One region of the Allobosea sp. TAF32 genome, then DNA from elsewhere that is predicted to be linked to it. Evidence: riboswitches for the same ligand, from Rfam matches in the RefSeq annotation. Region 1 holds a riboswitch; each other region holds the start of a gene.

Region 1 (7,092 bases):
CATAGAGCTGGCTATAGGACGGCTCGATCGACTGCGAGACGCCGACAATGTTGGAGATCGTCGCTGTCGGCGCGATCGCCATCGTGTTCGAGTTGCGCATGCCGGTGGTCTTGACCCGCTCGCGCAGGCACTTCCAATCCAGCGTCGACGAGCGATCCAGTTCGACGTCGACGTCGCGGGCCTCCGAGAGGATATCCAGCGAGTCGATCGGCAGGATGCCCTTCGACCAGAGCGAGCCCTCGAAGCTCGGATAGCGGCCGCGCTCGGCGGCGAGATCGACCGAGGCCGAGATCGCATGAAAGCTGATCGCCTCCATCGAAGAGTCGGCGAAAGCGACGGCATCCTCGGACGCTGCAGCTAAGCGCAGTGTCTGCAGCGCATCCTGGAAGCCCATGAGGCCCAGCCCGACCGGCCGATGGCGCAGGTTGGAGCGGCGCGCCTCGGGGATCGTGTAGAAATTGATGTCGACAACATTGTCGAGCATCCGCATCGCCGTCTTCACGGTCCGCGCCAGCCGAGCCTGGTCGAGCCCGTCGGGGCCGACGTGGGCGGCGAGATTGACCGAGCCGAGATTGCAGACCGCGACCTCGTCGGCCGAGGTGTTGAGGGTGATCTCGGTGCAAAGGTTGGATGAATGCACCACTCCGGCATGTTGCTGTGGTGAGCGGAGATTGCAGGCGTCCTTGAAGGTGATCCAGGGATGGCCGGTCTCGAACAGCATGGTCAGCATGCGTCGCCAGAGATCGACGGCCTTCAACTTCTTATGGACACGCAGCTCGCCGCGGGCGGCCTTCGCCTCATAGGCCTCGTAGGCCGTCTTGAAGGGCTTGCCATAGAGATCGTGCAGGTCCGGCACCTCGTCGGGCGAGAACAGCGTCCAGTCGCCGCCTGCCTCGACGCGCTGCATGAACAGGTCGGGAATCCAGTTCGCCGTGTTCATGTCGTGGGTGCGGCGGCGGTCGTCGCCGGTGTTTTTCCGGAGCTCGAGGAACTCCTCGATATCGACATGCCAGGTCTCGAGATAGGCGCAGACCGCGCCCTTGCGCTTGCCGCCCTGGTTGACCGCGATCGCGGTGTCGTTGGCCACCTTGAGGAACGGCACCACGCCCTGGCTCTCGCCATTCGTGCCCTTGATATGGGCGCCGAGACCGCGCACCGGCGTCCAGTCGTTTCCCAACCCGCCGGAATACTTAGCCAGCAGCGCGTTGTCCTTCACCGCCTTGAAGATGCCGTCGAGATCGTCGGCGACAGTGGTCAGGAAGCAGGAGGAGAGCTGCGGCCGCAGCGTCCCGGAGTTGAACAGCGTCGGTGTCGAGGCCATGAAGTCGAATGACGAGAGCAGGTCGTAGAACTCGATCGCCCGCGCCTCACGGTCGATCTCGCGGATGGCGAGGCCCATCGCGACGCGCATGAAGAAGGCCTGCGGCAGCTCGAAGCGGGAGCCGCGGACGTGCAGGAAATAGCGGTCGTAGAGCGTCTGGAAGCCGAGGTAGTCGAATTGCAGGTCGCGCTCGGGCTTCAGCGCCGCCGCGATGCGGGCAAGGTCGAAGCGGCCGAGCTCGGGATCGATCAGTTCGTTCTCGATGCCGGTCTTGAGGTAGGCCGCGAAATAGTCGCCGTAGCCGGCGGCCATCTCGGCCTGCGTCGCCTGCTCGGTATGACCCTGGACGAAGGTGAGCGCCTCGCGGCGCAGCTTGTCGAGCAGCAGCCGAGCCGAGACCTTGGCGTAATTCGGTTCGCTCTCGATCAGGGTGCGCGCGGCCAGGATCGGCGCCAGCGCCAGCTCGTCGAGGGAGATGCCGTCATAGAGATTGCGGCGGGCTTCGGCGAGGACCGGCTCGGCCGAAACGCCGTCGAGATCCGCGCAGGCTTCGCGCACCACCTTCTCAAGGCGGCCGGCATCGAGCGGCACCATCGCGCCGTCAGCGAGCTTCATGCGCAATGCTGGTGCCGAGACGGCCTCCGGCTTCGTCTCGGCAACCGCCTTTGCCCGCTCCCGGGCTCGCTCCTCGCGATAAAGCACATAGGCGCGGGCGACCTTGTGGTGCTCGCCGCGCATCAGCGCGAGCTCGACCTGATCCTGGACGTCCTCGATATGGAAGGTGCGGCCGTTCGCGGCGCGGCGGGTCAGTCCTGCAACGACCTGCTCGGTCATTTCCGCGACGGCTTCGTGGATACGACGCGAAGCGGCGGCGTTCGATCCCTCGACCGCCAGGAACGCCTTGGTCAGCGCGACCGAGATTTTCGAAGGGTCGAACGGCGTCACTGCGCCGTTGCGGCGAATGACCTGGTAGCCGGGTTCGCTAGTCGCGGCCTTGGCCACCACAGGATCGGCGGTCGGAGCGACGGCAACCGGCCGTTCGGTTTCAAGAGAAAGAGACATGGCATCAACCCCAAATGTTGGGGGCAAAGGCCAGAGCGGTTGCGTCGAGAAGGCGCGCGGCACCACAAGGCCGCGACCTGCCAAGCGCACCACCGGGACACCCCGCCCGAGGACGTTCACTAGGTCGCGGCAGGTCTCCTGGCTCGCGGGTCGTCGCTCTGGTCCCGTCTTCCCAAAGCCTTCCGGCTTCAGTGACTTGGCTGGGCTCAGAACTCGCCGCTTACAGTTGCGGGGGCAGCGCCGGTATCGCACCGGCTTCCCTCTTAGCTCTCGATCTTGCGATTCGAGAGACCATCGACCACCAGATCTAGTGGCCAACGCTGTTCCGGTGTCAATAGGTCGCTATGCCCTTCATTCGGCGCCTTCGATGATCGCCACCGTCGGCCCGGCACGCATACCGCAACGCGAGCCCAAGGCCTCGCCACGCCCAGTATGAAAGGCTTTACACGGCATTGTACGGCACGAAGCCGTGCATGCGCTCGTCGATGGCGAGCGGCTTGCCGATCGGCGGGAAAGCCCGCTGCGGGCAGTTCGAGCGTTCGCAGACCTTGCAGCCGGCGCCGATCGGCGTCGCCGCGCTCGGGTCGCCCAGATCGAGCCCCTTCGAATAGACGAGGCGGCTCGCATGGCGGATATCGCAGCCAAGCCCGATCGAGAAGGTCTTGCCGATGTCGCCATAGCCGCCAACCGCATCGTTCACGGTGCGGGCGATCCAGAGATAGGTCCGCCCGTCCGGCATCTGCGCGGTCTGCGTCAGAATGCGCCCGGGCTGCGCGAAGGCTTCGTAGACGTTCCAGAGCGGACAAGTTCCGCCCACCCGCGAGAAGTGGAAATCGGTCGCGGACTGCCGCTTGGAGATATTGCCGGCCCGGTCGACCCGGACAAAAAAGAACGGCACGCCGGGCGCCCCCGGCCGCTGCAGCGACGACAGGCGGTGGCAGACGGATTCGAAGCCGACACCAAAACGCCGGGCGAGGCGGTCGATATCATAGCGCTCGGCCTCCGCTGCATCGAGGAAGGTGCGATAGGGCATGAGCAGCGCCGCGGCGAAATGATTGGCGAGGCCAATGCGGGCGAGCGCGTGCACCTCCGCCGCCCCGGCCGCAGCCTCCTCGGCCAGCCGCCCTATCGCCTCCTCCATTTCCAAGAAGCCGATCTGCGTGGCTATCTGGAAGGCGCGTTGTCCGGGATCGAGGAGAGCCGAAAGATGAAGCCGGCGCTCCTTCGGATCGTAGCGCCGCTGGGCCTGCCCCGCCATGTCATTGGAGAGTTGGATACGGACGCCATGCCGGCGATCGAGGCGGCGGGCTAACCCCTCCGCCACCTGCCCGACCTTCAAATCCGCCGTTTCGAAGATGCGCTCCGCCGCTTCGTCGAGTTCGGAAAAATGATTGTGGTGCGCGTAGAAGAAGTCCCGCACCTGCTCATGCGGCATCAGCGCCCGGAAGGTCGCCTCGCCGCCGCTGCCGAGCCCGAGTTCCCCCGCCATCGCATCGGCCCGCTCCAGCGCGTTGCGGTAGCGCCGATGCAGCGCGACGACCGCCCGGCCGAGCGCGGGCATGTTCTCCACCACCTCGCGGATCTCGCTGACACTCACGGAATCGCCATTGGCCGGATCGGCGAAGACCTCGCGCAGGTCGGCGACCATCCGCGCCTCATCCCCTTCCGAGAAGAGCTGGACGTCGACGCCGAAGACCGCGTTGATCTTCAGCAGCACCTGGACGGTCAGCGGGCGCAGATTCTTCTCGATCTGGTTGAGATAGCTCGGCGACACCTCGAGCGCCTGAGCGAGCGCAAGCTGGGTCAAGCCGCGCTCTTCGCGCAGGCGCTTAAGGCGGACGCCCGCAAAGACCTTCTTCATAGGCAAGTTCCATTCGCAAAATTCGCAAACACGTCCTATGCCATTCGCATTATTTCACATTTTCAGTCATTTTGCGCCGCAGCAATAGCGAATATTGTGTGAGTCATTCTTATCAAACGAGAGGGCTTTCGCAATGGATGTGATCGGTTTCGACCCAGCCGCCGGACATCGCGGGACGAACACCGCCGCCAAGGCGCAGGCGGCTCCGCGCAAGACCTATTCGGAACTGAGGGCCGAGCTTCTCGCCCGCTATCCCTCCGGCTTCGGCCCCGGCGGCGTCGCGGTGGATGATATCGTGCAGTTGCGGCAGCAGAACAGCTTCGACACGCATCTCGACATCGCCCGCGCCATGGCGAGCGTGGTTCGCCGCGACATGGCGATCTACGACGCCGACCCATCGCAATTCACGCAGTCGCTTGGCTGCTGGTCGGGATTCCACGCCCAGCAGATGATCAAGTCGGTCAAGCGGCTGCGCGGCACGGCCAAGGGCGCGTATGTCTATCTCTCCGGCTGGATGATCGCCGGCCTGCGCAACCGCTTCGGCCACCTGCCGGACCAATCCATGCATGAGAAGACGGCGGTCGCCGACCTGATCGAGGAGATCTATGTCTCGCTGCGCCAGGCCGACGAGGTCGCGCTGAACGACCTGTTCCGTGCGCTGAAGACGGCGCGGGAGGCGGGCGACGCCAAGGCCGAGGCCGAGGCGATCGCGGCCATCGACGCGTTCGAGACCCATGTCGTGCCGATCATCGCCGATATCGATGCCGGCTTCGGCAACGAGCATGCGACCTATCTGCTCGCGAAGGAGCTGATCAGGGCCGGGGCCTCATGCCTGCAGATCGAGAACCAGGTCTCCGACGCCAAGCAGTGCGGCCATCAGGACGGCAAGGTCACGGTGCCGCGCGAGGACTTCATCGAGAAGCTGCGCGCCTGCCGCCTCGCCTTCGAGGAGCTCGGCGTGACCGACGGCGTTGTCGTCGCCCGCACCGACAGCCTCGGCGCCGGCCTCACCCAGAAGATCCCCGTCAGCCAGCAGCCGGGCGACCTCGCGGCGGAATATACGAAATGGCTCAAGACCGAGCCGGTGACGGCCGAGGCGCCGCTACGCGACGGCGACGTCGCGCTCTGGAAGGACGGCAAGCTCGTCAAGCCGGCACGGCTGCCCAACGGCCTGTTCCAGTTCCAGGAAGGCTCGGGGCGCGCGCGCGTCATCGAGGACTGCATCGCCTTCATCAACGACGGCGGAGCCGACCTGCTCTGGATCGAGACCGACACGCCCAACGTCAACGAGATCGCTGCAATGGTCGCTGAAATCCGCAAGGCGGCACCGAGCGCCAAGCTCGCCTACAACAACTCGCCCTCGTTCAACTGGACGCTGAACCTGCGCAAGCAGGTCCGGGCCGAATGGCTGAAGGACGGTCGCATCAAGGCCGAGGACTACCCGGACAACAATGCGCTGATGGGCCCCGATTTCGACGACAGCGCGCTCGGGCGCGAGGCCGATGAGAGGCTCGCCTGCTTCCAGGTCGATATCTCGGCCGAGGCCGGCGTCTTCCACAACCTGATCACGCTGCCGACCTTCCACCTCACCGCGAAGAGCGTCGACGAGCTCTCCCGCGGCTATTTCGGGGCGGACCGGATGAAGGCCTATGTCAACACCGTCCAGCGCGAGGAAATCCGGCGCGGGATCTCGGCGGTGAAGCACCAGCACGAAGTCGGCTCCGATCTCGGCGACAGCTTCAAGGAAATGGTCGCCGGCGAGCGCGCGCTGAAGGCGGGTGGCCACGCCAACACCATGAACCAGTTCGCCGCCGCCTGATCCAATCGGCCGGCGCGCTCCCGCGCCGGCTCCTGCCCCATCAACCAGAGGGAGGCCGTCATGTCCCAGCCGGAATTCAAGATCGTCCCGAAGGCCGAACTTTCCACCGAGGATCGCGCCATCCACCGCCTTGCGGATGCGGTTCACCGCCTCAATGAGGCCGTCCAGCGCGCGGTCGAGGCGGGCATTTCGATCGAACTGGTGCGCGCCTCCCGCTTTCATGACGGCAGCGGCAACTGGGGCGACCAGATGGTGCCGCTGGTGCGCGCTCCGGCGGCGCCGGCACCGGCTCAGGGCTGAGGAAGACCGCCGACGAGGCCGAGGCGAGGACGCCCGGCCACCCCGCATTCGGTGCCGAGGCCGATCCGGGAAGTCGGCAGCCCGCGCAGACCCTGATCTGCGCGGGTTTCTCGTTATTTGAAGCCGATCAGCACGCCGTCGGCGCCCAGCGAAAGCTGCAGCCCCTTGCGGCGGGTGGCCAGCTTCAGGGTCACGCCCTTGTCGTTTCGCAGCCAGAGCGTGCCGCGCCCCTGGCCGCCAAGCGCCCAGCCTTCACGCAGCTGGAGATAAGCGCCCGGGAAGTCGTCGAGCCGGGTCAGCCCATAAACGGTTCCGTTCGCCGTCAGCTTCGATGCGCCGATGCCGCCGACGCCGAGGCCTCCGACAGTGATGCCGTAATTCCGCTTGCGGAAGTTGAGCGTGCCGCCACCCACCTGGCCAGAGCCGATGAACGCGACCTGGACTTGCTCGATATGGACCCTGCCCGTCGCCGGGCCAAGATTGCCTTGCTGCGCGCTGGCCGGCAGCGCCAGCATCAGGATCGCCACGAGCAGGAAAAGAGCTTTTGCAACGTGCTTCATCATGGTCTCCTCGCTTCAGAAGGGATTGATGTAGTTGGTGATCGCGATCTGCCGCAGCAGGACCTTGCGGATCAGGTGGGCCGGCTTGACCCGGTCAGTGAAGATCGCCGCCGTGCCTGTGCTGCCGGCCGGCAGGGAGCGGGCGAAGGCTTCGTCGTCGAGCTTCACG
Region 2 (7,092 bases), on a different contig from region 1:
AAGTTCTGCACCTCCTGCCACGAGATGCGCGACAACGTCTATCAGGAGCTGCAATCGACGGTGCATTTCTCGAACCGCTCGGGCGTGCGCGCGACCTGCCCGGACTGCCATGTGCCGCATAACTGGACGGACAAGATCGCCCGCAAGATGCAGGCCTCCAAGGAGGTCTGGGGCAAGATCTTCGGCACGATCTCGACGCGCGAGAAGTTCCTCAATCACCGGCTCGAGCTCGCCAAGCACGAATGGGCGCGGCTCAAGGCGAACGACTCGCTCGAATGCCGCAACTGCCATTCCTCGGTCGCGATGGACTTCACCAAACAGACGCGCCGTGCGGCCGAGATCCACAGCCGCTTCCTGGTGACCGGCGAGAAGACCTGCATCGACTGCCACAAGGGCATCGCCCATCTGCTGCCGGACATGACCGGCATCGAGCCGGGCTGGAAGGACGCGCCCGAGCTGCAGGGCAAGGGCAGCGCCTCCTGGCACGGGCCTGAATGGGCCGTGCGGACCTATCTGGCGGAGATGGAGAAGCGCTGAATCGACCGGCGCATTCGCGGCAGCCCGCGCCGGGCGTGGCGGTCGCGCGTGTCATCGTCCGGCGCAACGCCGATTGCCATGGCGGCGGAGGCCGTCATGGCAACGCCACGAAAATCGCGCGGGGCGCGGGGCGCGCTCAGCCGCCGATGGCCACCTTGATGCCGCCGAAGGCACCGAGGCCCGGAACCAGGAAGCCGACGGGGTTCTCCCAGCGCTTATCGAAGAGATTGTCGATGCGGCCGAACACGGTGACCTTGTCGGTCGCCTTGTATTCGGCCGCGAGATTGACCAGCGTCGCGCCCTTCGCGTTCATTCGGGCGACCGAGAAGTCGCGATTGCCGTCCACCCAGGAGCCGACGTAGAGCAGCGTCGCCGAGAGCGTGAGCTTGTCGGTCGGCGTCCATGTCGCGGTTGCGCTCGCCTTGTGTCGCGGCCGGCGCAGCAGCTCCTGTCGCGCGATCTCGTCCTTGGCGAGGGTGAAGGTGTAGTCGGCGCGGATGCGGAATTGCGGCGAAATCTCCAGCGCGGCGAAGGCCTCGACGCCCTTGGTTCTGGCCTTTCCGACATTCGCATAGGAATCGAAGGTGGCGTTGGTGACGATCAGGTTGTCGATGTCGTTCTGGAACCACGTCGCACCGAACTGCAGCTTCCGGTCGAAAAGCGGCTGCTCGAAGCCGGCATCCCAGCCGCGGCTTTCTTCCGGATTCAGGTTCGGATTGCCATGGAAATTGAACCCGGGGCGATAGTCGACGAAGAGCTCGTTGAGCGTCGGCGCCTTGAAACCGGTGCCGTAGCTCGCCTTCAGCTTGGTCTCGGTGCCGGGGATGATCAGCGCCGGGGCGATGCGGTAGGTGGTGTGGCCGCCATAGCTGTCGTCGTCGTCGCGTCGGATATTGGCCACCAGAAAGAAGCGGTCCTGGATATTGCCCTGATATTCGAGGAAGCCAGCCTTGTTGCCGTTGGAGGCGACGAGGCCCGTATCCAGGCGCTCGCGCTCGTATTGCAGGCCCATGAGCAGGTTGTGGCCCTTGGCGATCTCGAAATTGCCGCGCCAGTCGAGCTTGGTGCGCTCGCCCAGATTCTCGTTGGGCAGGCCGAGGATGCCGGTCGTTCCGTTCGCCGTCCGCGTTGCCCGGTCCTGGTTGGTGTAGGAGACGCCGAAGGTGTTGACGAAGCGCCCGCCGAACGGGTCCCAGACGACCTCGCCGCGGGTGAAGGCCTGGGCGTAGTTCTGCAGCGAGCGATAGGGCGCAGGCCGGCTCGGGAAGCCGGTGTCGCTGGTGAAACGCAGCTGCCCGTCTTGATAGCGGCCGATCCAGTTGAGTGTCAGCGTGTCGCTGAGCGCAACGCCGACGCGGCCTGAATAGTTGTAATTGTCGAAGGCATTGGGGTTGATGCGCCGGCCCGGCGGGACAAGGTTCGGTGGCGTCACATCGGTCGCGTCCGAGCGGAAGTGGGCGGCGTTGAAGGCGTAGTTGAAGCGGTCGTCGCCGCCGCTGAAGCCCGCAGACTGGTTGAATGTGCCGTGAGAGCCGGCCTCGACGCGTGCCGTTGCCTTTGGTGGACCCTCGCCGCGCTTCGTCGTGATCGAGATCACGCCGCCGAGCGCGTTGGCCCCATAGAGGCCGCTCTGCGGGCCGCGCAGCACCTCGATGCGCTCGATATCGTCCGTCAGCATCGAGCCGAAATCGAAGGAGCGATTGGGAGTCGCGGGGTCGTTGGCCTCGATTCCGTCGATGAGCACCTTGACGTGGTTCGAGTTGGTGCCGCGCATGAAGACCGAGGTCTGCCCGCCCGGCCCGCCGGTCTGCACGATGTTCATGCCGGGCACCGTCGCGAGCGCCTGCGGCAGGGTGCGGCGCTGCTGCTGCTCGATCTCCTTCGCAGTGATGACGGTGACGGAGCTCGCGATCTCGCGCGCCGGGGTCGGCGTCCCCGTGGCGCTGACCACGATCTCGTCGAGCGCGACCGGGCCGGCGTCGCTTTGCGCCAGGGCAGGGGCAGAGCAGGCGAGGGCGAGAAGGGAGGCGGAAAGCAGCAGGCGGCCGCGTCCTGCGGCTGGAGAGAAGACGTTCACGATGGAGACCTCGGGCGGTTGACGTCAGTGGCACGTCACCGCGAACGCGATCTCCCATCGGCCGCGCGGGAGGCGGCAAACAGTCTAATCAGCGATCGGCGCACCCCGTCCGAACGTGTTCGCGTGTGACCACGGTTGACGGCAGGTCTCCTGGCTCGCGGGTCGGTGCCTTCACGCCGCCTTCCCAGGTCCGAGGTCCCAGTGGCGTCTGGCGAAAGGCTCGCCGCTTACAGTTGCGGGGGCAGCCGCGGCATGGGGCAGAAATTCGCCCGCACCGCGTTCCCTTTTGATCCCGTGAAGGAACCGTCGCGGCGACGATTAGGGCGGAAATGCGGCCGCGTCAAACCGGCTTGGCGCTGCAGCGACAGCAGACCACCATCTGCTACAGTCCCCGGCGAGACGGGATCGGGCCAGCCGACGTTCCGGCCGGGGCTGCGCATCTTTGGCCTGAATTCCGGGGAAAGATGGGGCACCGGGACCTCGCTGATGCAGTTGCATCGTTGGTCGCCGGATTGTCGCAAGACTCACTCAGTGTCGTAAGTTCACGCCAGCGGAGACGGCATGGATTATTTCAGGCGCTTCACCTTTCTGTTCGCGACGCCGAATTTCGATGCCGAGGATCTCGAAGGGATCCGCTTCAACCAAATCATCGAGGAGATCGAGCGCTCGGGCTTCGAGGTCGTCAAGGCGCGCAAGCTCGAAGATGCCGAGATCGCGGTCCAGACCGATGCCGCCATCGGCTGCATGGTGGTCGACTGGGGCAAGAAGGGTCTTGAGGGCAAGACTGCCGCGCTGATCAATCTGATGCGCCGGCGCGGCCTCGATTTTCCGATCATCCTGCTCATCCGCCGCAAGCGCTTCGAGGACGTACCGGTCGAGGTGCTCGATTTCATCGACGGCTATATCTTCCTCTCGGAGGAGACCCCGCCCTTCATCGCCAAGAGCCTGATCAGCCGTCTCAAGCAATATGCCGAGACGCTGAAGACGCCGTTCTTCGGCGCGCTCGTCGATTATGCCGAGGAAGGCAACCATCTCTGGACCTGCCCGGGACACAATGGCGGCGTCTTCTACAGCCGTAGCCCGATCGGACGCGTCTTCATGGAGCATCTCGGCGAGGCTGTGTTCCGCGACGACCTCGACAATTCCGTGCTCGATCTCGGCGACCTGCTGACCCATGAGGGGCCGGCCCTGAAGGCGCAGAAGGAAGCGGCGCAAATTTTCGGGGCGGAGAAGACCTATTTCGTCCTGAACGGCACCTCGACCTCCAACAAGGTCGCGCTCGCCGCGCTGGTTTCGGACGGCGACCTCGTGCTGTTCGACCGGAACAACCACAAGGCGGCTCATCACGGCGCGCTGCTGATCGCCGGGGGCATTCCGGTCTATATCCCGACCGCGCGCAACGCCTGGGGGCTGATCGGCCCGATGCTCTGGGAGAGCTTCGACGAGGAGGCGCTGCGCGAGCGCATCCGCACCAATCCGCTTATCAAGGACCCGGACGCCTGGAGGAAGCCGCGCCCGTTCCGGGTCGCAGTGGTGGAACAGTGCACCTATGACGGCACGATCCACAGCGCGCAGATGATCCTCGACCGGATCGGCCACCTCTGCGACTACATCCTCTTCGACGAAGCCTGGGCCGGCTTCATGAAGTTCCATCCGCTCTATGCGGGCCGCTTCGCCATGGGCCTCTCCGGCCTCGGCCCGGAGTCCCCCGGCATCATCGCGACCCAGTCGACGCACAAGCAGCTCGCGAGCTTCAGCCAGGCGTCCCAGATCCACATGAAGGATCGGCATATCAGGGGCCAGAAGCGGCGCGTCGAGCACCGGCGCTTCAACGAGAGCTTCATGCAATATGCCTCGACCTCGCCGTTCTATCCGCTGTTCGCCTCGCTCGACGTCGGCGCGCAGATGATGAAGGGCCGTTCCGGAGAGGTGCTCTGGGACGACACGATCCGGCTCGGCATCGAGCTCCGCAAGAAGATCCGGGCGGTCAGGCGCGAATTCGAGGAGAAGGAGACGAGGCCCGAGCGGCGCTGGTTCTTCGAGCCCTTCGTGCCGGATCGGGTCAGCATCGCCGACGCCTCGCGCGAGGGCGCCGTCCATGATGTCGCCTGGGAAATGGTCGCGACCGACCAGCTCGCAAGCAATCCGGCCTATTGGCAGCTCGCGCCCCATGCGAGTTGGCACGGCTTCACGCGGATGGAGTCGGGCTTCGCCATGACCGACCCCAACAAGCTGACCCTGTTGACGCCTGGCTTCGACCGCGAGAGCGGGACCTATGCCGAGCACGGCATTCCCGCACCGGTCGTCGCGCAGTTCCTGCGCGAGAACCGGATCGTCGCCGAGAAGAACGACCTGAATTCGCTCCTCTTTCTGCTGACGCCGGGCGTCGAGGCGAGCAAGGCCGGCACGCTGATCAGCGGTCTCGTCGCCTTCAAGAAGCTGCATGACGACAACGCGCTGCTCGAGGAGGCCATCCCCGAGTTCTCCCGCCGCCGGCCGGGCCGCTATGCCGGCGTGCGGCTGCGCGATCTCTGCGGCGAGATGCACCGCTTCTTCCGCGACCATGACGTCAGCGGGCTGCAGAACCGGCAGTTCTCGCCCGAGCATCTGCCGGAGATGGCGATGTCGCCGCATGACGCGGCGCGCTGCCTTGTGCGCAACGATGTCGACTACCTGCCGATCGGGGCCATCGAAAACCGCATCGCGGTGACGCCTTTCGTCGTCTATCCGCCGGGCATCGCCACCATCGTCCCGGGCGAAAGGCTTTGCGCGCGGGCCAAGCCGATGATCGACTACCTCAAGATGTTCGAGGCGAGCTTCAACGCCTTTCCCGGCTTCGATGTCGAGATTCAGGGCATCTATCGCGAGGTCGATGCCGCCGGCCAGGTGCGCCTCCACACCTATGTCGTCAGCGAGCAGGCCCAGGGCTGAGGTCGCGACAAACCATGGAGAGCGACCTCCCCATCCTCATCCGCCCGTCGCGCGATACCGATGTCGAGCCGATGCTGGCGATCTATCGCCGGCATATCCGCCGCGGCATCGAGGCCGGCGTCGAGGATACCGGCACGCCGGAGCCCGACGATCTGCGCGACCGGCGCAAGAACCTGCGCAACCGCCGGCTGCCGCATCTGGTGGCGACGCGGGGCGGCGACGTCGTCGGCTATGCCTATGTCGTGCTGTTTCGCAAACGCCCGGCCTACCGCTTCACGGTGAAGCATTCGATCTACGTCCATCACGAACATCTCGGCCGCGGCGTCGGGCGGCTGCTGATGCAGGCCCTTATCGACGCCTGCGCCGCCGCCGGGTTCCGCCAGATGATCGGCTATATCGACGCCGAGAACACGGCGTCGTTGACGCTGCACGAGCGCTTCGGCTTCGCCCGCGTCGGCCTGCTGCCGGCGGTCGCCTATCGCTATGGCAAATGGTCCGACAGCGTCATGGTTCAAAGGTCGCTCGGTGCGGGCGCTACGCAGCCTATCCCGCCGGGTTGAGCCTGCCGCTCGACACCGCGCAGGACCGAAGGCGCATCATCGAGACCTGGCAGCCGGTACGGAGCGTCCGCCTCGAGCGATTTTCCGGAGCATCCATATGAGACAGGTCAAATGTGCACCGCCGCAGCGCCGTGCGTCGCAGACGCGGATTGCGGTTCCCGGGAAAATCGGGACAAGAAGACGGTACGCTGAATCGCCAGATCGCCTGATCGCAGACTCCGATGATCTGGCGGAGAACCGGGCAATCTAGGCTCAGGACCTGCCAATTTGGATCGATCTGTGATTCACGGTGTCCGGGAGGATGCTGTGATGGATGATTTTTTTCTGCTGTGCGAGCGTCAGATGGCGCAGATGGAGGCGTATTTTCCGCTCTCGCATGGCGTGCCACGGGTGGATGACCGGCGCGTGGTGAGCGGCATCGTCTACGTGATCCGCAACGCCATTGACGCGGTTGTGCGCGAGGCGGTTGCCGGTGTGATCCTTTGCAGCCTCCTTGCTGCCGTTAGCGTCTCGATAGAGCTTGCAAGGAAGCGAGCCGACAGTTTCGGCAATCAGGCGCACGGCCTGAAGAACTGCGGGAACCTTGAGGGCGGTATGCGCAGTAACCGAAACACCAGAAGCAGTCGGCAGCGCGCCGAATAGCTCAGCCACGACGGGATCAGAAAGGGGAATCGACTTCCTCTCAAATCCGAAACGAAGCGACTTCTTTACGCTGCCGACTAACTCGCGGAACACAACTCGACCTTCACCAACTCAACGGCGAAGATTCTGACACATGAATGTCAGTTCATCAAGATCGAAAGCCTATAATAGGTATAATATCCTATATAATTTTCCGATGTGCGCATGCCGCTATAGAGCGCGATGAGCATCGCCCAACGCTTTTCAGTTAGCTTCGGCGACGGATCGAACAGGGGCGCGGCGAGTATCTTCTGGAGGTCGGCTTCGCGAAAATAGTCGCGGTCCTCGTCAGGATCGCGATTGCTC
Region 3 (7,092 bases), 530 kb from region 1:
AGCTGCGGTTTTCTGGCGCTGCTGCAGCGAGAGCTGGCCGCCGCACTCCCGGTTCCCGTGGCCACGAGCAGCCTGCTGCAGGCACCGTTGATCGAGGCCATGCTGCCCGCCGGCCAGCAAGTCGGCATCCTCACCTTCGCCGCGGAGGCGTTGACGGCGCGCCATCTGGCCGCCGTCGGGGTGCGTCCCGACACTCCCATCGAGGGGCTGCCTCCGGACAGCCTGTTCCGCCAGGTCTATGGCAATCGCGGCGGCGTGTCCGACGTCGCAAAGCTCGAGGAAGAAGTCGTGACAGCCGCCCGCGCGCTGGTCCGCCGCCATCCGAATGTCGGCGCGATCCTCTGCGAATGCACGAATCTTCCGCCGCATTCGGCGGCGGTCGCTGCTGCCACCGGGCGGCCGGTCTTCGACGTCATCGGGTTCGTTGAATGGTTCGGGCATGCGATCGCGCCGCCGCGCTTCCGCTAAGGTTTGACGAGGAGCGCCGCTGGCTTTTGGTCTCGCTATTGATTGAAGTGCTCGCAAGGCGGGACTAGGCATGTCCCTAGGCGCGAGACTGCAGCGGAGATGCGGGGGTCGCGCTCGGCCTTCAGCGATGGCGTCCATCTGCGGGACTACGCAAGTTTCGTGCGGGACCGGGAGGCGGAGATGTGCCGCAGCCTCGGCATCCAGGCTCCGCGGTAGCTTGCGCCACCCCGCGCCGTGTCCCGGCCCTCCGCTGCCATGGGCCAATCGGCGCGCGAGATGGGCCGAGTGACTAAAACTCGATGCCCTGCTGCGCCTTCACGCCGGCGGCGAAGTGGTGCTTCACCAACGTCATCTCGGTGACGAGGTCGGCCGCCTCGATCAACTCCGGCTTGGCGTTGCGGCCGGTGACGACGACGTGCAGGTCTGGGCGGCGAGCGACCAGCGTCGACACGACGTCGGCGAGCGGCAGATAGTCGTAGCGCAGGGCGATGTTGAGCTCATCGAGCACCAGGAGCCGGATTTCGGGGTCGGCCATCAGCTCCCTCGCCTTCGCGAAGGCGCGCTCGGCGGCAGCGATGTCACGGGCCTTGTCCTGCGTTTCCCAGGTGAAGCCCTCGCCCATGCTGTGCCAGGCGACCTGATCGCCGAAGGTTTCCAGCGCCTTGCGCTCGCCGGTCGACCAGGCGCCCTTGATGAATTGCACCACGCCGATGCGCCAGCCATGTCCGAGCGCGCGCAAGATCAGGCCGAAGGCCGCCGTTGACTTGCCCTTGCCGGGGCCGGTGTTGACGATGAGAAGGCCCTTCTCGACGGTCTTGGAAGCGACCTCGGCGTCCTGCACCGCCTTGCGCTTCTCCATCTTGGCCTTGTGGCGGGCGGTGTCTTCGGTGTCGGTCATCATTTCACTCGCATCGGCAATCCGGCGACCATGAAGACCACGCGGCCGGCGCGCGCCGCAAGCGCCTGATGCAGCCGCCCGGCCTCGTCGCGGAAGCGGCGGGCGAGCGCATTCTCCGGGACGATGCCGAGGCCGACCTCGTTGCCGACCAGCACGAGCGGCGCGGAGACGCTTTCGCAGGCGGCGATCAGGGCCTGGCGCGCCGCGGCCGTATCGCGCTCGGCGAGGATGAGGTTGGTCAGCCAGAGCGTCAGGCAATCGACAAGGATGGGCCGGCCGGCCGGACGGACGGCGATGGCCTCGGCGAGATCGAGCGGCGCATCGACGGTCTGCCAGCCCTCCGGGCGGCGTGCGCGATGCTCGGCGATGCGCTCGCGCATCTCGTCGTCATAGGCCTGGGCGGTGGCGATGTAGCTCCAGGGGGCCGGGCAAGCCTCGATCAGCGCCTCGGCATGGCGGCTCTTGCCGGAGCGGGCGCCGCCGAGGACGAGGGTGAGGTGGGGCAATTCCATCGAAAAGTCCTATGCCGTCATGCTCGGGCTCGACCCGAGCATCTCCATCCGAAAGGGCGAGCCTCTTCCTGTACGAGATTCTCGGGTCAAGCCCGAGAATGACGTTTCTGCCACGGCGCACTGCATTGCACAGCGGCACGCCGATAGCTAATGATGGTCCATGACGGTGCCTCCGCAAGGAGGTGAAAAGGGAACGCGGTGAGATACCGCGGCTGCCCCCGCAACTGTAAGCGGGTGTTTCCCGCCATCGGCCACTGGAGCGCTCGCTCCGGGAAGGCGGTGGGGAACATCAGACCCGCGAGCCAGGAGACCTGCCGTCGACCCGCAACGATCCAACCGGCTGCCGGCGGGGCGGCCACGGAGAGCCCCATGAACACCGCTTCGGTTTCCACCACTCAACTCAGCGTCTCGGAACGCGTCAAGGCAGCCGCCGCCGCGCTCGTGATCGGCGTCGCGCTGATCTACACGACCGGCTTCGCGGCCTCGACGAACGTTCACAACGCCGGGCACGATACCCGCCACGGTCTCGCCTTCCCCTGCCACTGAGGGAAAGCATCCATGGTTACGCGTGTTCTCACGGTCAGCATTCTGGCCGGGCTTCTGGCTGGGCTGATCGTCGCCGCCCTCCAGCATGTCACCACCACCCCGCTGATCCTCAAGGCCGAGACCTATGAGGCGGCGTTGCGCCTGCAGGCGCCGACGCTCGCCGCCTTCGACGGCGAGGCGAAGATCATCCTCGCGCATGGCCCCGCTGGCGATGCGCCCGGCCACGACCATGCCGAATGGAAGCCGCAGGACGGCCTCCAGCGCACGCTCTTCACCAGCGCAGTGACGATCGCGACCGCAATCGGCTTCGCCGCGCTGCTGCTCGCGGGAATGATCGCGGCCGGCGATACGATCGACCAACGTAGCGCCCTGGTCTGGGGCGCCTGCGGCTTCCTGGCGCTCGGGCTCGCCCCCGCGATGGGGCTCGCGCCGGAATTGCCGGGCGCGGCTTCCGCAGCGCTGGAGCAGCGGCAGTTCTGGTGGCTGGTCACCGCTATCGCCACGGCGCTTGGGCTCTTCCTGTTCCTGCGCTTCGAGCAGCCCTGGCTCAAGCTGCTGGCCGTCGTCGTGATCCTGCTCCCGCATGTGATCGGCGCCCCGCATCCGGCTGCGCCGGAGAGCAAGGTGCCGGCCGAGGTTGCGGCGCATTTCGCGGCTCTGTCACTCGGCATCCAGGCTGCGCTCTGGCTCGCCACCGCCTTCATGGTCGGCGTGCTCTGGCCCTGGGCCAGCCGGCGCGCCGCGCTCGCGCGCTGAAGGCAGCGGAGCCTCCGGGCTCCGCGCGAAAGGCAAGTCATGTCCGAGGGCGACCTCACTATCCATGTCTGCACCGCCTGCAGGCGGGCGCGCGCCGATCTCCCGGAGGGTTACGACCAGCCGGGGCTGGCGCTCGCGGAGCGTCTCACCGCTCAACTCGCAGCAAAGGGCAGCACCATCCCGGTGCTGCCTGTCGAATGCCTCGCCGTCTGCAAGCGGCCCTGCACCATCGCGCTCAGCGCCGATGGCAAATGGACCTATCTGATCGGCGACCTCGACACCGACACCCATCTCGACGAGATCGTCGGCGCGGCGGAGGCCTATGCCGCCAGCGCCAACGGCATCGTTCCCTGGAAAGAGCGGCCGCAGTCCTTCCGCAAGGGCGTGGTCGCACGCGTGCCGCCTTTGCCGGCGCGCCAGCAAGGATGACATCATGAACGCTCCGCAAACCACGAACCTGGGCAAGACGCCCTGCACGATCATCACCGGCTTCCTCGGCGCCGGTAAGACGACGCTGGTGCGCCATCTCCTCGAGAATGCGCAGGGCAAGAAGCTCGCCGTGCTCGTCAACGAGTTCGGCGATCTCGGCTTCGACGGCGAGTTCCTGAAGGGCTGCGGCATCGCCGGCTGCAGCGACGAGGACGTGGTCGAGCTGCCGAATGGCTGCATCTGCTGCACCGTCGCCGATGATTTCGTGCCGGCGCTGGAGAAGCTCCTGAACCGGCCGAACCCGCCCGAGCATATCCTGATCGAGACCTCCGGCCTCGCCTTGCCGAAGCCGCTGGTGCAGGCCTTCAACTGGCCTGCAATCCGCGCCCGCGTCACCGTCGACGGCGTCATCGCCGTGGTCGACGGACCGGCCGTGGCCGATGGCCAGTTCGCCGATGATCCCGAGGCGCTCGCGGCGCAGAAGGCGGCCGATGTCTCCGTCGAGCACGACAACCCTCTGGAGGAGGTATTCGAGGACCAGATCCTCTGCGCCGACCTTATCCTGCTCAACAAGAGCGACCTCGTCGACGAGGCCGGCCGCGCACGGGTCAAGGCCGAGATCGCCGAGCACCTGCCCAAGGCGATCAAAATCGTCGAGACCGCCCATGGCAAGGTCGAGCCGGCGCTGATCGTGGGCTTGGGTGCCGCGGCCGAAAGCGATCTCGCCGCCCGCCCCTCGCATCATGGCGAGGGCGAGCATGATCACGACCATGACGATTTCGACTCGGTCGCCGTGCCGCTGCCGGCGGGGCTTTCACCGGAGGAGCTGACGGCGCGTGTCGCCAAGGCCGCCGAAGCCGAGGGCGTGCTGCGGCTGAAGGGCTTCAGCGCCGTGCCGGGCAAGCCGATGCGCCTCGTCGTGCAGGGCGTGGGCCGGCGCGTCGGGCATCATTTCGACCGCCCCTGGGGCGCGAGCGAGCCGCGCGACGGGCGCCTCACCGTGATCGGCCTCAAGGGCTTCGACCTCACGGCCGTGGAAGCGGCTCTCGCGGGGGCGTAAACCGGACCGATGCATCTTCTCCCGACCAGCGAGATCAGGCTCGACGACGGCGAGGACGCCGTCGATCTCGCCTTGCCGCCGGGAGACGTGCTCATGCTCTCCTTCACCGACAGCGACCTCTCCGCGCTGGCGGTGGCGGCCCGCGTCGACGCGGAACCGCCCTCGTCATGGTCGGGCTTGTCCCGACCATCCACGCCTTCCCCTATCGAAGGTCGTGTTAAAGACGTGGATCCTCGCCACAAGGGCGAGCATGACGGACAGAGCCTGTCGGTGCGGCTCGCTCCGCTCAGGCGGCTGAGACATCCGCTCTCGGTCGATTTGTTGATCGAGAAGACGGCGGCGCAATGCCGCTTCGTGCTGGTGCGCTGCCTCGGCGGGCTCGACTACTGGCGCTATGGCATCGAGCAGCTCGGCATCGCCTGCCGCGCGCGCGGCATTCCGCTCGCGATCCTCCCCGGCGACGAGCGCGACGATCCGAGACTGGGCGAGCAGGCGACCGTCCCGGCTGAGTTCGCGGCGGAACTGCTAGCCTATTTCCAGGCGGGCGGCGGCGCCGAGAACATGCGGCGGCTGCTGGGGCGGATCGCAGGATATATCGCGCGGGCGCCAAGAGCATCCAACCTGACGCCACTCCCGCTGCCATCGTTCTTCGCGCTCGGCAGCGACGGCAAACCCCTGCCATGGCTCGACGCGCTCGCTACGATCCCGGCCGACAAACCACTCGTCCCGATCCTGCTTTACCGATCCGGCGTCGCGGCTGGCGACACGGCCATGGCCGAGGCCCTCGCCACCGCCCTCGCCGCGCGCGACCTCGCACCCCTCCCGCTCGCGGTGACCAGCCTGAAGGACCCCGCGGTCACCGCCGAACTCGCAGCGCTGATCGCAGTGCGAAAGCCGGCGCTGATCGTCACCAGCACCGCCTTCTCCGCTCGCGAAGGCGCGGATTTCGTGCTCGACGGCGCCGATTGCCCGATCCTGCAGGCCGTGCCGGTGGGCAGCCCGCGCGAAGCCTGGGAAGCCTCGCCGCGTGGCCTCTCCGCCGCCGATCTCGCCATGCAGGTGGCGCTGCCGGAATTCGACGGGCGCATCGGGGCAATTCCGGTGGCGTTCAAGGCCGAAGCAACCGACCCGGCGACCGGGCTCAGTATCCGCCGGCTCGTGCCGGATGCAGAGGGCATCTCTGCGCTTGCCGATTTGGCGAAGGGCTGGATCGCTCTCGCCCGGAGACCGGCGGCCGAGCGAAAGCTGGCACTGGTGATGTCGGACTATCCCGCGCGCGGCGGCCGGGCCGGCTTCGCCGTCGGGCTCGATACGCCTGCCAGCGTGACGGCGATCCGGGAATTGTTGGCGGGGGTGGGATACGCTGTTGCCGCTCTCAACCCTCATCCTGAGGAGCCGCGCAGCGGCGTCTCGAAGGATGATCCAGCGCGCTCTGGAGCATCCTTCGAGACGCTAGGCTCGCGCCTTGCTCCTCAGGATGAGGGCTCGCTCTTGATGGCCGCACTGACTGCCGGGCCAACCAATCTCTCCATGCCTCTCACGGCCTATCGCGAATGGCTCGCCACCATCCCCGCTGCGGCGCGCGAGTCCCTTCTTGCCAGCCACGGTGCGCCCGAAGCCGATCCCACCTGCCGCGAGAGCGCCTTCCGCTTCCGCGCCGTACGCTATGGATGCCTCACCGTAGCCCTGCAGCCGCCGCGCGATACCACGCCCGACCGCAAGGCGCGCTATCACGACCCCGACGCGCCACCCGGCCACACCTACCTCGCCTTCTACCTCGCGCTGCGCCAATCCGAGGCCATCGACGCGCTGATCCATCTCGGCACGCACGGCACCACGGAATGGCTGCCGGGCAAGGCCGTGGCGCTCTCGGCCGGCTGCTGGCCGCGCCTTGCCGTCGGCGGGCTGCCGGTGATCTACCCCTATGTCGTCGACGACCCCGGCGAGGCGGCGCCGGCCAAGCGACGGCTCTCGGCCGTCACCCTCGGCCACCTCCCGCCGCCGCTGGCCGAGACGGAGGACGCCGGCGAAACCGCCTTGCTGCGCGATCTCGTCGAGGAGTTCTCGCAGGCGCAGGTGCTCGATCCGCGCCGCGCCGACCTCGTCGCCAGCGAAATCCGGGCGCGGGCCGAGGCGAGCGGGCTCGCGGCCTCCTGCGGCGTCGCAGCCGACATGGAGATGAGCGAGGCCCTGACCCGGCTCGACGCCCATCTCTGCGACATCGCCGAATTGCCCTTCCGCGACGGGCTGCACGTCTTCGGTCGGTCCGACGCCGACCCGGCTTCCGCCCGCAACGAGCGCGAGAACCTCCTGCGCTCCCTAGATGGCCGCTTCGTTCCGCCGGGCCCGGCCGGCTCGCCGCATCGCGGCCGTCCTGACGTGCTGCCGACCGGGCGCAACCTCTCGACGCTCGATCCCCGCGC

The links. A riboswitch is a leader RNA that binds a small molecule or an ion and turns the genes downstream of it on or off. The one in region 1 is predicted to bind cobalamin.
Region 2: linked by a shared signal. The riboswitch ahead of AB4Z16_RS16440 (TonB-dependent receptor plug domain-containing protein) and the one ahead of AB4Z16_RS03360 (ribonucleoside-diphosphate reductase subunit alpha) in region 1 are both predicted to bind cobalamin.
Region 3: linked by a shared signal. The riboswitch ahead of AB4Z16_RS00890 (CbtB domain-containing protein) and the one ahead of AB4Z16_RS03360 (ribonucleoside-diphosphate reductase subunit alpha) in region 1 are both predicted to bind cobalamin.

The regions. Positions count from the first base shown of each region.
Region 1 covers NZ_JBFRDM010000001.1:740,050-747,141, forward strand. Annotated here, with positions in the region: gene AB4Z16_RS03360 (ribonucleoside-diphosphate reductase subunit alpha) at 1-2,383, opposite strand, end outside; cobalamin riboswitch at 2,495-2,695, opposite strand; gene AB4Z16_RS03365 (short-chain fatty acyl-CoA regulator family protein) at 2,826-4,244, opposite strand; gene AB4Z16_RS03370 (isocitrate lyase) at 4,378-6,063, shown strand; gene AB4Z16_RS03375 (hypothetical protein) at 6,124-6,363, shown strand; gene AB4Z16_RS03380 (hypothetical protein) at 6,477-6,926, opposite strand; gene AB4Z16_RS03385 (HlyD family secretion protein) at 6,939-7,092, opposite strand, start outside.
Region 2 covers NZ_JBFRDM010000007.1:217,551-224,642, forward strand. Annotated here, with positions in the region: gene AB4Z16_RS16435 (cytochrome c3 family protein) at 1-537, shown strand, start outside; gene AB4Z16_RS16440 (TonB-dependent receptor plug domain-containing protein) at 674-2,614, opposite strand; cobalamin riboswitch at 2,738-2,937, opposite strand; gene AB4Z16_RS16445 (Orn/Lys/Arg family decarboxylase) at 3,176-5,545, shown strand; gene AB4Z16_RS16450 (GNAT family N-acetyltransferase) at 5,560-6,105, shown strand; gene AB4Z16_RS16455 (hypothetical protein) at 6,415-6,747, shown strand; gene AB4Z16_RS16460 (DUF6538 domain-containing protein) at 6,888-7,092, opposite strand, start outside.
Region 3 covers NZ_JBFRDM010000001.1:211,100-218,191, forward strand. Annotated here, with positions in the region: gene AB4Z16_RS00875 (aspartate/glutamate racemase family protein) at 1-468, shown strand, start outside; gene cobO (cob(I)yrinic acid a,c-diamide adenosyltransferase) at 758-1,366, opposite strand; gene cobU (bifunctional adenosylcobinamide kinase/adenosylcobinamide-phosphate guanylyltransferase) at 1,366-1,878, opposite strand; cobalamin riboswitch at 2,026-2,211, shown strand; gene AB4Z16_RS00890 (CbtB domain-containing protein) at 2,248-2,424, shown strand; gene AB4Z16_RS00895 (CbtA family protein) at 2,437-3,180, shown strand; gene AB4Z16_RS00900 (DUF1636 family protein) at 3,220-3,609, shown strand; gene cobW (cobalamin biosynthesis protein CobW) at 3,614-4,669, shown strand; gene cobN (cobaltochelatase subunit CobN) at 4,679-7,092, shown strand, end outside.